DNA from 3 places in the Paenibacillus sp. FSL E2-0190 genome. Region 3 is predicted to be linked to each of the others. Evidence: riboswitches for the same ligand, from Rfam matches in the RefSeq annotation. Region 3 holds a riboswitch; each other region holds the start of a gene.
The links. A riboswitch is a leader RNA that binds a small molecule or an ion and turns the genes downstream of it on or off. The one in region 3 is predicted to bind thiamine pyrophosphate.
Positions count from the first base shown of each region.

Region 1: it holds a riboswitch for thiamine pyrophosphate, as region 3 does, so the genes downstream of both, NST25_RS12680 (ABC transporter ATP-binding protein) here and NST25_RS09480 (thiamine phosphate synthase) in region 3, are expected to answer to the same signal.
Region 2: it holds a riboswitch for thiamine pyrophosphate, as region 3 does, so the genes downstream of both, NST25_RS02120 (ABC transporter substrate-binding protein) here and NST25_RS09480 (thiamine phosphate synthase) in region 3, are expected to answer to the same signal.

Region 1 is NZ_CP150306.1:2,941,788-2,945,066, forward strand. It holds gene NST25_RS12670 (ABC transporter substrate-binding protein) at 1-559, opposite strand, end outside; gene NST25_RS12675 (ABC transporter permease) at 556-1,332, opposite strand; gene NST25_RS12680 (ABC transporter ATP-binding protein) at 1,313-2,008, opposite strand; TPP riboswitch at 2,207-2,310, opposite strand; gene NST25_RS12685 (amino acid ABC transporter substrate-binding protein) at 2,533-3,279, shown strand, end outside.
Region 2 is NZ_CP150306.1:479,992-483,270, reverse strand. It holds gene NST25_RS02125 (hypothetical protein) at 1-1,440, shown strand, start outside; TPP riboswitch at 1,599-1,709, shown strand; gene NST25_RS02120 (ABC transporter substrate-binding protein) at 1,871-2,920, shown strand; gene NST25_RS02115 (MTH1187 family thiamine-binding protein) at 2,999-3,279, shown strand, end outside.
Region 3 is NZ_CP150306.1:2,228,904-2,232,182, forward strand. It holds gene NST25_RS09470 (GDSL-type esterase/lipase family protein) at 1-393, shown strand, start outside; gene NST25_RS09475 (SDR family oxidoreductase) at 631-1,503, shown strand; TPP riboswitch at 1,591-1,692, shown strand; gene NST25_RS09480 (thiamine phosphate synthase) at 1,809-2,411, shown strand; gene thiS (sulfur carrier protein ThiS) at 2,450-2,653, shown strand; gene NST25_RS09490 (thiazole synthase) at 2,709-3,279, shown strand, end outside.

The DNA.
Region 1 (3,279 bases), 710 kb from region 3:
CTACGTCAATCAGCTTGGCGGATGAAGGATCGCCTCCATCACTCTGGATCATTGTCCGAATCATTGCTTCATAGAGCGGAATGGAGGAATAGCCGATTTGTTTTCCCACGAGCTCTTTGGGACTATGAATACTGCCTGCCTGAGGAACCATCAGATGATTCAGTGGATGCCGCACGATAGCTGCAATCGAACGTACAGGAATTTTCTCGCCGCGTGCCATAAGTACCTGAGGCTGATAGCTGAGCGCTAGATCAATTTGATTTGCTGCTACAAGCTTTAGGGCGTCATTGCTGTCCGCAGGCATTTTGATCTCGACATCCAAACCTTCCTCTTGGAAAAAACCTTGCTGTTGCGCAGCGTATAGAAAGGAATGAACGGCATTGGGATACCAATCAAGCATAATCGTCAGCTTGTGTGACTGTTTATTTTCGGAATTGGAGGAACCGGTTTGGGAGTTGTTATTTAGCTTGTCTGCCTTCCCGCAGCTGCTTAAGAGCAAAAGTGTGCATACTAGAAATACAGAAATAAGTCCTCGTTGTGGTGATTTTAAATGATTCATTGGTTAGATCCTCTTTTCTTTAAAAATAATTGTTCGAGTAAAGCTATCGCCAGAAAAAGCACAACACCAAGCGCGGACAGCAGAAATACAGCCGCGAACATTTCATCGCTCTGCATATTTCCGGCCATTCTGCGGCTGAAGTAACCGAGTCCTTTACTGCCGCCGAGCCATTCCCCGATAGTAGCTCCGATGACGCAGTATACAATGGACAGCTTTAAGCCAGAGAAAAAAGCAGGCAACGCCAGTGGAATTTGGGTTTTGACAAGCAGCTGCCAGCGGTTTGCACCAAATGTTAATAATAAGTCCTTGTAAGTCTGGCCACTTGTACGAAGTCCATCATATGTACTCACTACAACTGGAAAAAAAGCCGTCAAAAACACCACAGCCACTTTGCTCCACAGCGAATATCCGAACCACATAATAAAAATGGGCGATAGCGCAATTAATGGGACCGTCTGGCTAATGATAAGGAAGGGATAGATGGCCTTTTCTACGGGGCGAAACAGGAACATTCCAATACCCAGCAATACACCAAAAATCACAGAAAGGACAAAACCTACCAGTATCTCCTGCAAGGTCGCTAATAAATGCTGTCCAAATAATAATTGCCTGTGCTCGATCAATGCGATGCCAATAGATGAAGGTGCAGGGAGAATAAAGGCTGGAATCAAGTGAAGGCGAACAGCTGACTCCCAGATTACAAGAATGAGCAGTACCAGAAGAAGGAAGGGACCATAGTTGTCTAGATGTTTTTTAAAAGGTATAGGTTGCATGCAATCTTCGCTCCAACTCTGCCCGTAGTGCTATAAACCGGGGTTCATAGTTCATCTTATAATGTCTTGGTTTTGGTAGATCGACAATGATCTCCTGTAATTCGCTGTGCGTACCGCCAGATAATAAATAAATCCGGTCACTGAGCAATAGGGCTTCTTCCAGATCATGAGTGATGAGCATAATCGTCTGATTCAGTTCACCCCATAACTCCAACAGCCAACGGTGTATCTCACGTTTGGTCATGGCATCGAGAGCGCCAAAGGGCTCATCCAGCAGCATAAGACCACTTCCGCCTCCAGCCACTAAGGTGCGCAGAAATGCTACTCGCTGTTTCATACCTCCCGAAAGTTCATGGGGATAAGCCTTCTCTACATCTGTTAAGCCGAAGCGGGCCAACATTTCCCGAATCTGAGTGATCGTTTTCTGTTTACTAAATCTGGGCTTGATCTCCCAGGGCAAAAGGCAGTTGTCGAGCACTGTTCTCCAAGGCAGCAATAAATCCTGCTGAGGCATATAAGCGATCTGACCTAAACGACTAGCGGTTGAGGGGAGCGTAGGGAGTTTTATTTTTCCATGAGTAGGTTCGAGTAAACCGGCAACCGTTTTGAAAAATGTGCTTTTCCCGCATCCGCTAGCACCTACTACGGAGACGAATTCCCCTTGCCTGATATCCATGGATAGATTTGCGAATACAGGGGGTTGTTCAGTTTCCGGAAAAGAGTAGGTTAGGCCTTGAATAGATAAAATGGTCGTGATGATCTAACCTCCTAATATTTTTGTGGAGCGTCTAAACAAATAAAGACCCATCCATTTCCAGAGGAAATGAATGGGTCAAAAAGTTCATTCTGCATAATAACACTTAACATGCTTGATGAAAATTCTGCTCCACTTCCCTCCGCTGGTATGATCCAGATCAGGTTCCAAGGGTCCGGAGCTTGAAGCTCCGTCTCAGTCGGCCGACTCCCCTAGTGAAATAACAGGTCCATATTAATTTGTTTATAAATATACCATATCTTTCTGAGAAGTAAAGAGAGAAAGAAGTGAAGGATTAATCCAAGATTGGGTAAGATATAAGTAGAAATCTAGTTAATATTACAATTCCGATGTATATAATCGGAAAAAAGTATTGACGATCATGTGATGGCAGTGTACTATTCAATTTACCGGAAAAAAACCGGATAGAGAGAGGGGATTTAATAATGAAAAAATGGAGTTTAACTATTATATTGGCGTTAACCGTGGTCCTTGTAGCGGCTTGCGGCAATAATTCGAATACCAATACGGCTGCTGAACCAACAGCTGGAACGAATGGTGGAGCAGCATCTTCAGCGCAAAACAGTTTGGAGGCTGTGAAGGCCAGCGGCAAATTGCGGATAGGTACAGAAGGGACTTATGCACCTTTTACTTATCATGACACTGCGGGGAAATTGACGGGTTTTGACGTGGAAATTGCCGAAGAAGTAGCCAAACGTTTAGGTGTTGAAGCTGAATTTTTTGAAACTCAGTGGGATGGTATTTTTGCTGGGATGGATGCGAAACGGTTTGATGTCATTTTTAATGAAGTTTCCATTAACGAAGATCGCAAAGTGAAATATGATTTCTCTGAACCCTATATTGTATCCAAGGCAGTATTGATCGTGAGCGAAAACAATGAGGATATTAAGACCTTTGCTGATCTAAAGGGTAAAAAAGCAGGACAATCCCTGACTAGTAACTTATCCGACATCGCTCGTGAGAACGGTGCTGAAATCGTAGCTACGGACGGTTTCAATCAAGCGATGGATCTGCTGACTTCGGGACGTATTGATGCAACTGTGAATGATGGCTTGTCTTATCTGGATCTGAAAAAACAAAAACCAGATGCAAAAATTAAAGTGGTTGATGAGATTCCTGAAGGCTCACAAAGTGCTGCGGTATTCCTGAAAGGCAATGATGAGCTGGTGAAT
Region 2 (3,279 bases), 1.7 Mb from region 3:
TCAACTGAGCCTTTGTTACATACTGCGCTCATGCAGTTTATATTTCCCTTTTCTATAAAAAAGGGCGATTCTAAGCAGCTTATCCAGCAATTACAGGACGACGGCTTCACACGTTTTTTTCTGGATAATAAAGAGCTTGAAGCTGCCTATTACGGAGATGGCTACTGTGTTTCCCATGAACGAATGGAGCGCACCTATTTACCGTTTGCTGCACATGTCCTTTTTCCACGCAGGAAGGATGCCGACTCGTTTCGCCGTTTTTCCAGAGTAAATAATCTCGACTGCATTCTGGAGATTCCGCAGCAATCTATATTTTTCAAAATTCTCTCGACGGATATATTCATATGTCCTTTTCAGCTTGGATTCGTGACGATACGTGTCCAGCTGGAGGGGGATTCAATTCCCTTTAGTATTGCCCTAGAATTCGCGGATCGTTTCCGTGCGCTAGAGAATACCTTCATACAGGATGATTACACTTATATTCATTGCGGGGAACAGACCTATGAGATGGTAGAGGATTTTGTCTTCCGAAATTTGGTGGATGGACTGGAGCCATATCTGGATCAATCGGATATCAATGGGGCTTATTTCGAGACCCTTCCTTTTTTCGTAGATGAAAGAATGCAGGTGCAAGCTTTTTACGGCTTTCAGAATGAAGAAAGCTCTGATGAGATTAGTGTAAATCTACGCTATCGCGCCTCACAGCTTGATGGAATTAATCTGAACGGAAAGCCCTATGCCAGTGCCAGCGATCCAGCGTATATTGCAAACTATTGTCATGAGCATTCCTATAATCGCTGGGGTCCAGACACATATTATATGATGAATGAGCAAACCTTTTGCTGCATGACCCGCGCTGAACAGGAGATTGCTGTTAGTCTAGCCAACCAGATGTACGGGCAATATTATTACGGATTTTTACTCAATATTTTCCACAAAATCGTTCTGCTAAAGCTCGCCAATATGCACTCCCGACTTCGGATTAATCATGATTATGAGGAAATAGACAATCTAATCTACTCCATCAATAAGTTCTCGGCAAAGTTCTACTTCTTGGAGTTGATTTCCCAGTCGCAGGGCCGGGAGATATTTCTTCAGCTGCGTAAAGTATACGGAAACGACGCTTTGTTCGAGGAAGTGAAAGAAACCTTAAATGACCTGTTTCAGTATCAGGATAAGTTTCAGTCCAAGCGACGGGATAATCTGCTGATGATTCTTACTGTATTTACGGTAGTAAGCGGGATTTACGGCATGAATCAGGTCATTGACGATCTGGATGGAAAGATTCAATGGAGTAAAATGATTGGTTATTCTCCCTTTGAATTTCTTGCCCTCTTCGTGATCATGAGCGGGATTCTGATCAGCGTTGTCCTCACGCTAGGGGCGCTGGTTAGTGAGCTTAAACGGCGTCACCGCAAGAAATATAAAGATCTAGACTAGCAAAAAAGAAACTACTTGATTGGAAAAATTCAGGAGTGCACTACTAGACATTCCGAGTACAGCCGTCTATAATACACCGTATGCGAGAAATATAAGATATAAAGTATGGGTACAAAACTTATGCTTACTTATATTGCACATAGAAATACCCGTTAACTTCATAGAACCAGGGGTGCTGGAATTGGCCGGCTGAGATTGTATCCCACAAGATACTGACCCTTATACCTGATCTGGATAATGCCAGCGTAGGAATCGCCAATTGGTTCTGGTCCCTGTGACCTTAACTAACCTTGCGCCAAGCCAGCGTCCCGATCACTCGGGGCGCTTTTTTTGTAAGATCACTAAAAGATGTAGAAAAACGTACATACTACACTTTACGGTTCATGTTGTGAAGACGGGATTCTTGTAACCTTAAAGGAGAGAAGAAGACATGCACCTTAAAAAAGCACTTACGTTGTGCCTCACCTGTGTACTCATTCTTGCCATTGCCGGATGCGGCAGCAACAATGGGAATACAGCCGGAAACAAAGCAAATGCTACTGATCCAACTGCTGCGGCTGGGACGGATGCTCCAAAAGAGCTCACCAAAGTTAAAGTCGCACTCGACTGGACACCGAACACGAATCATACCGGTCTATACGTAGCTAAGGATCTTGGTTACTACGCTGAAGAAGGTCTGGACGTCGAGATCGTTCAGCCAGGCGCAGCGGGTTCTGATACTATGGTTACTTCTGGCGAAGCCGCATTTGGCATCAGCGCCCAAGAAGGATTAACACTAGCCCGTCTACAAGGCGTGCCCCTTGTCTCGATAGCAGCTATTATTCAGCATAATACGTCGGGATTCGCTGCTCCAGTAGATCGCAATATTAAATCACCAAAGGATTTCGAAGGTAAAACCTACGGAGGCTGGGGCTCACCGGCCGAAGAAGCAGCCATGAAAGCTATCATGGATCCTGAAGGTGGCGATGTGAAAAAGGTGAAGCTGATCAGTATCGGTGAAGCTGATTATTTTACCGCCGTCAAACGTGACATTGATTTCGCCTGGATTTTCTACGCTTGGACTGGTGTTGAGGCTGAGTTGCGTGGCGAGCCATTGGATATGCTGTACTTAAAGGATTATGCGCCGCAGCTCGATTATTACACGCCTGTGCTGACGACGAGTGAGAAGCAAATTGCAGATCATCCTGATCTGGTGAAGGCCTTCATGAAAGCCACATCAAAAGGTTATCAATATGCCATAGATCATCCGGAAGAGGCTGCCGGTATGTTATCGAAGGCCGTTCCTGACCTGGACGCCGACCTTGTCCTAGCTAGCCAAAAATGGCTTAGCCCAAAATACAAGGACGATGCTGCCCGCTGGGGCGAGCAAAAAACCGAGGTCTGGCAGAATTATGGCGACTGGATGTACGATCTGAAGTTGCTGGATAAACCGCTGGATGCTGCTAGTGCATTCAGTAATGATTTTTTACCGGCGGAGTAAACAACAATTGTAATGAATTACTTCGTTATCAAAGTTGGCTTTTTAAACTTACCTTATAAAATGAGAGGATTGATTATTGTGGCTAACACCCTACTAAGCATTCAAGTAATTCCAAAAACTCCGAACAATGAGGATTCCATCCCATACGTAGATAAAGCGATTGAGGTCATTCAGAAATCCGGTGTTAAACATCAAGTGAATCCACTGGAAACCACAATGGAAGGTGAGCTTAGCGAGCTGCTGGAGGTTGTGCGTCAGATGCAGGAGGCGTTGATCGAAGCAGGCAGTCCAAGCGTAATTTCGCAGATCAAAATCGCTCATAATCCTAACGGAATCAGCATGGATAAATTGACGGAGAA
Region 3 (3,279 bases):
GCTATTCTCTATGACGTTTACCAAATAAAGTTTGCTAATAAACCTAAGTACATGACTGATTATAACGGCATAGCAGTAGTGCCAGGAGATCCTGGCTATGATTCGAATCTGGAGCCAGGAGCTAGAGGTGCGATGTACTATCCTCTTGTATCCTGGACGCAGCTTGTTGATACAGCGGACATTTCTCCTTATTTAATTTCAAAAGTGAAAAGTGCATATGAATTAGGACTCATTAGATCTGAAGTGGGGATTGCCAGAGGCGAAATGGTCAATGGGACAGAACTAGAACCTAAAGCTATAGTGACCCGGGAGAAAGCGGCCAAAGCTCTGTACTTTATGTGGGTGCTGGAACATGAAGTGAATGCAGAAAATCATGTTTCTTCTCTAAAATAGTCAGGGTGAACAATTCAAGGCACAGCAGCGATGCTGTGTCTATTTGTATGCAGTGAATTCCTCTCCACTTACAGCAGTGTATCTCTCACGGTTGTTTATTTCTACTTTCATTGTGGTAAGTAAGATTCGTAAAGCAATTTAAGAAAATGACAAACCCAGCGTATAAACGTGCATAGTTGTGCCATCCTAAGACGATCAGTTAACTATCAATTTGCTTAACGAGAGGAGATAGGGAAGATGTCAGGCAACAATAAACAAGCTACAAAAACCTTACCCCCACAGGAGCAGCATCATCAGCCAGGGATTGAGAGTGAAATGACGCCGCTGCCCAAATACGAGCCGGCAAATTATAAAGCAGCAGGTAAACTGCAAGACAAGGCGGCATTAATTACCGGTGGAGACAGCGGAATTGGGCGTGCAGTTGCTGTGCTTTTTGCTAAAGAAGGCGCTGATGTGGTCATTTCATATCTTAATGAACACTCAGATGCAGAGGAAACTAAACGTCAGGTCGAGCAGGAAGGCCGCAAATGTATCCTAATTCCAGGTGATATCGGTGACGAGAAATTCTGTAAGGATCTTATTAAACAGACGGTGGAGGGCTTAGGAAAGCTTGATATTCTCATCAATAACGCGGCAGAGCAACATCCGCAAGCTAAGATCGAGGATATTACTTCCGAGCAGCTTGAGCGTACTTTCCGTACGAATATATTTGCGATGTTCTATTTAACAAAAGCAGCTATGCCTCATTTAAAAGCAGGATCTACCATTATAAATACAACTTCAATTACCGCTTATCGCGGAAGCCCGCAGCTGCTGGACTATTCATCAACTAAAGGAGCTATTCTTAGCTTCACACGATCCTTGTCCACGAATCTGGCAGAGAAGGGCATACGGGTAAACGGTGTTGCACCAGGTCCAATCTGGACACCGCTGATTCCCTCTACCTTTGATGCAAAACAGGTTAGCGAGTTTGGAGGTACACAGCCTATGAAACGGCCTGGACAACCAGAAGAGCTGGCACCAGCCTATGTATATCTGGCCTCTGACGATTCCAGTTATGTGACTGGACAGGTTATTCATGTAAATGGTGGCGAGGTAGTAAACGGTTAGATCAGTACAGCTAATGTGAATAAATGGGTGTATTTCAATAAAAAAATATGTTACTATAAACCACGTTAGCATTTTAAAATTGTATATTTATGTCACTAGGGGTGCCGATTGGCTGAGACGGAATGGATTTCCGGACCCTTTGAACCTGATCTGGTTAAGACCAGCGTAGGGAAGTGGAGGACGAATTTCTGTTATCGGGCTATTTATAGTGCCGTCTATATACAGATTCTGACTGCCTTCCTTACGGGAGGCAGTTTTTTTGTTTTTTACTGACCTATAGGGAAGTGAGAGAGGAGATCGTGATATTGCAAGCTGAGATCCATCTAATATCAGACGGCAAGCTGCAACTGAGACATTTTGTTGAACTAGCTGTCACGGTGCAGATATGGGTCGATTATATTCACCTGAGAGATAAGCAATGTCCTGCACACGAACTACTCGCTGCGGCACAGGAGCTGTTGGCTGCCGGTATGCCCGCTACCAAACTGATAATCAACGACCGAATAGATGTAGCCTTGGCAGCTGGTGCCGCGGGGGTTCAGTTGGCCTGGCACAGTCTGAGTCCGGGTACAGCCCGGCGAATTGCACCTCAGCTTCGGCTGGGGAGATCGGTTCATTCTCCGGAAGAAGCGGCGAATGCCTCAGAGCAGGGAGCTGATTATTGCTTGTTTGGTCATGTATTTCCCTCGGATAGCAAGTTAGGGCTGCCCGCACGTGGGTTAGAGCTGCTTGCAGAAACGGTGAAGACCAGCTCTATTCCTGTAATTGCGATTGGCGGAATTAGCCCCGCTAATGCGGCGCAGATCATCAGGAAAGGTGCGGCAGGAGTTGCTGTGATGTCCGGTATTTGCGGAGCGGATGATCCTTATGAGGCCGCCAAAGCTATTCATAAGGCGGTTCATTCATAGCCTGGAGGTAACAGCACGGGCGAAGGGGGTGATTCAGAATGAAGCTGTTGATTAACGGGAAATCCGCAGAGTGTTCTGGTGGTATTCAAACTATAGCTGATTTGATCAGTCTTCCTGAGTGGTCAGGTCGTCTGATGATCATTGAGCTGAATGGAGAAATTGTCAGTAAGGAGAATTATGAAAGTACTGCTCTGAGCGAGGATGATCGTTTGGAACTGGTGCACTTTGTTGGTGGGGGTTGAGATGGAGCGGTATAGAATTTTGAGAAATTTATAAGAACCAAAGGGAGGTAATTTCATGCATGACCCGTTACATATTGGCGGTATCGAATTAACCAGTAGATTATTTATCGGAACCGGAAAATATAGCCGGAATACGTTGATCCCCGAAGTGATCGCAAGCTCTGGTTCTCAGGTGATTACTGTAGCGCTTCGCCGAGTGGACCCGCAAGGTGGAGCAGAAAATATCATGAACCACATTCCCGGCCACATGACTCTTCTGCCTAATACCTCAGGAGCGCGTACAGCGGAAGAGGCAGTCCGTATTGCAAGATTAGCAAGAGCTGCGGGACTGGGGAACTGGGTCAAGATCGAAGTGATCAATGATCAGAAATACCTGCTTCCAGATAATCTGGAGACCATACGAGCTACAGAGATTTTAGCAGCGGAGGGTTTTGTAGTATTGCCATATATGAGTCCGGACCTTTCGGCTGCTTTACGTCTGAGAGATGCCGGTGCTGCTGCTGTGATGCCGCTTGGTGCGCCGATCGGGACGAATCGCGGCCTGCGCACTAAGGAGCTTGTGCGTATTCTTATTGAAGAAGTGAATTTGCCGATTATTGTAGACGCCGGGATTGGCAAGCCCTCGG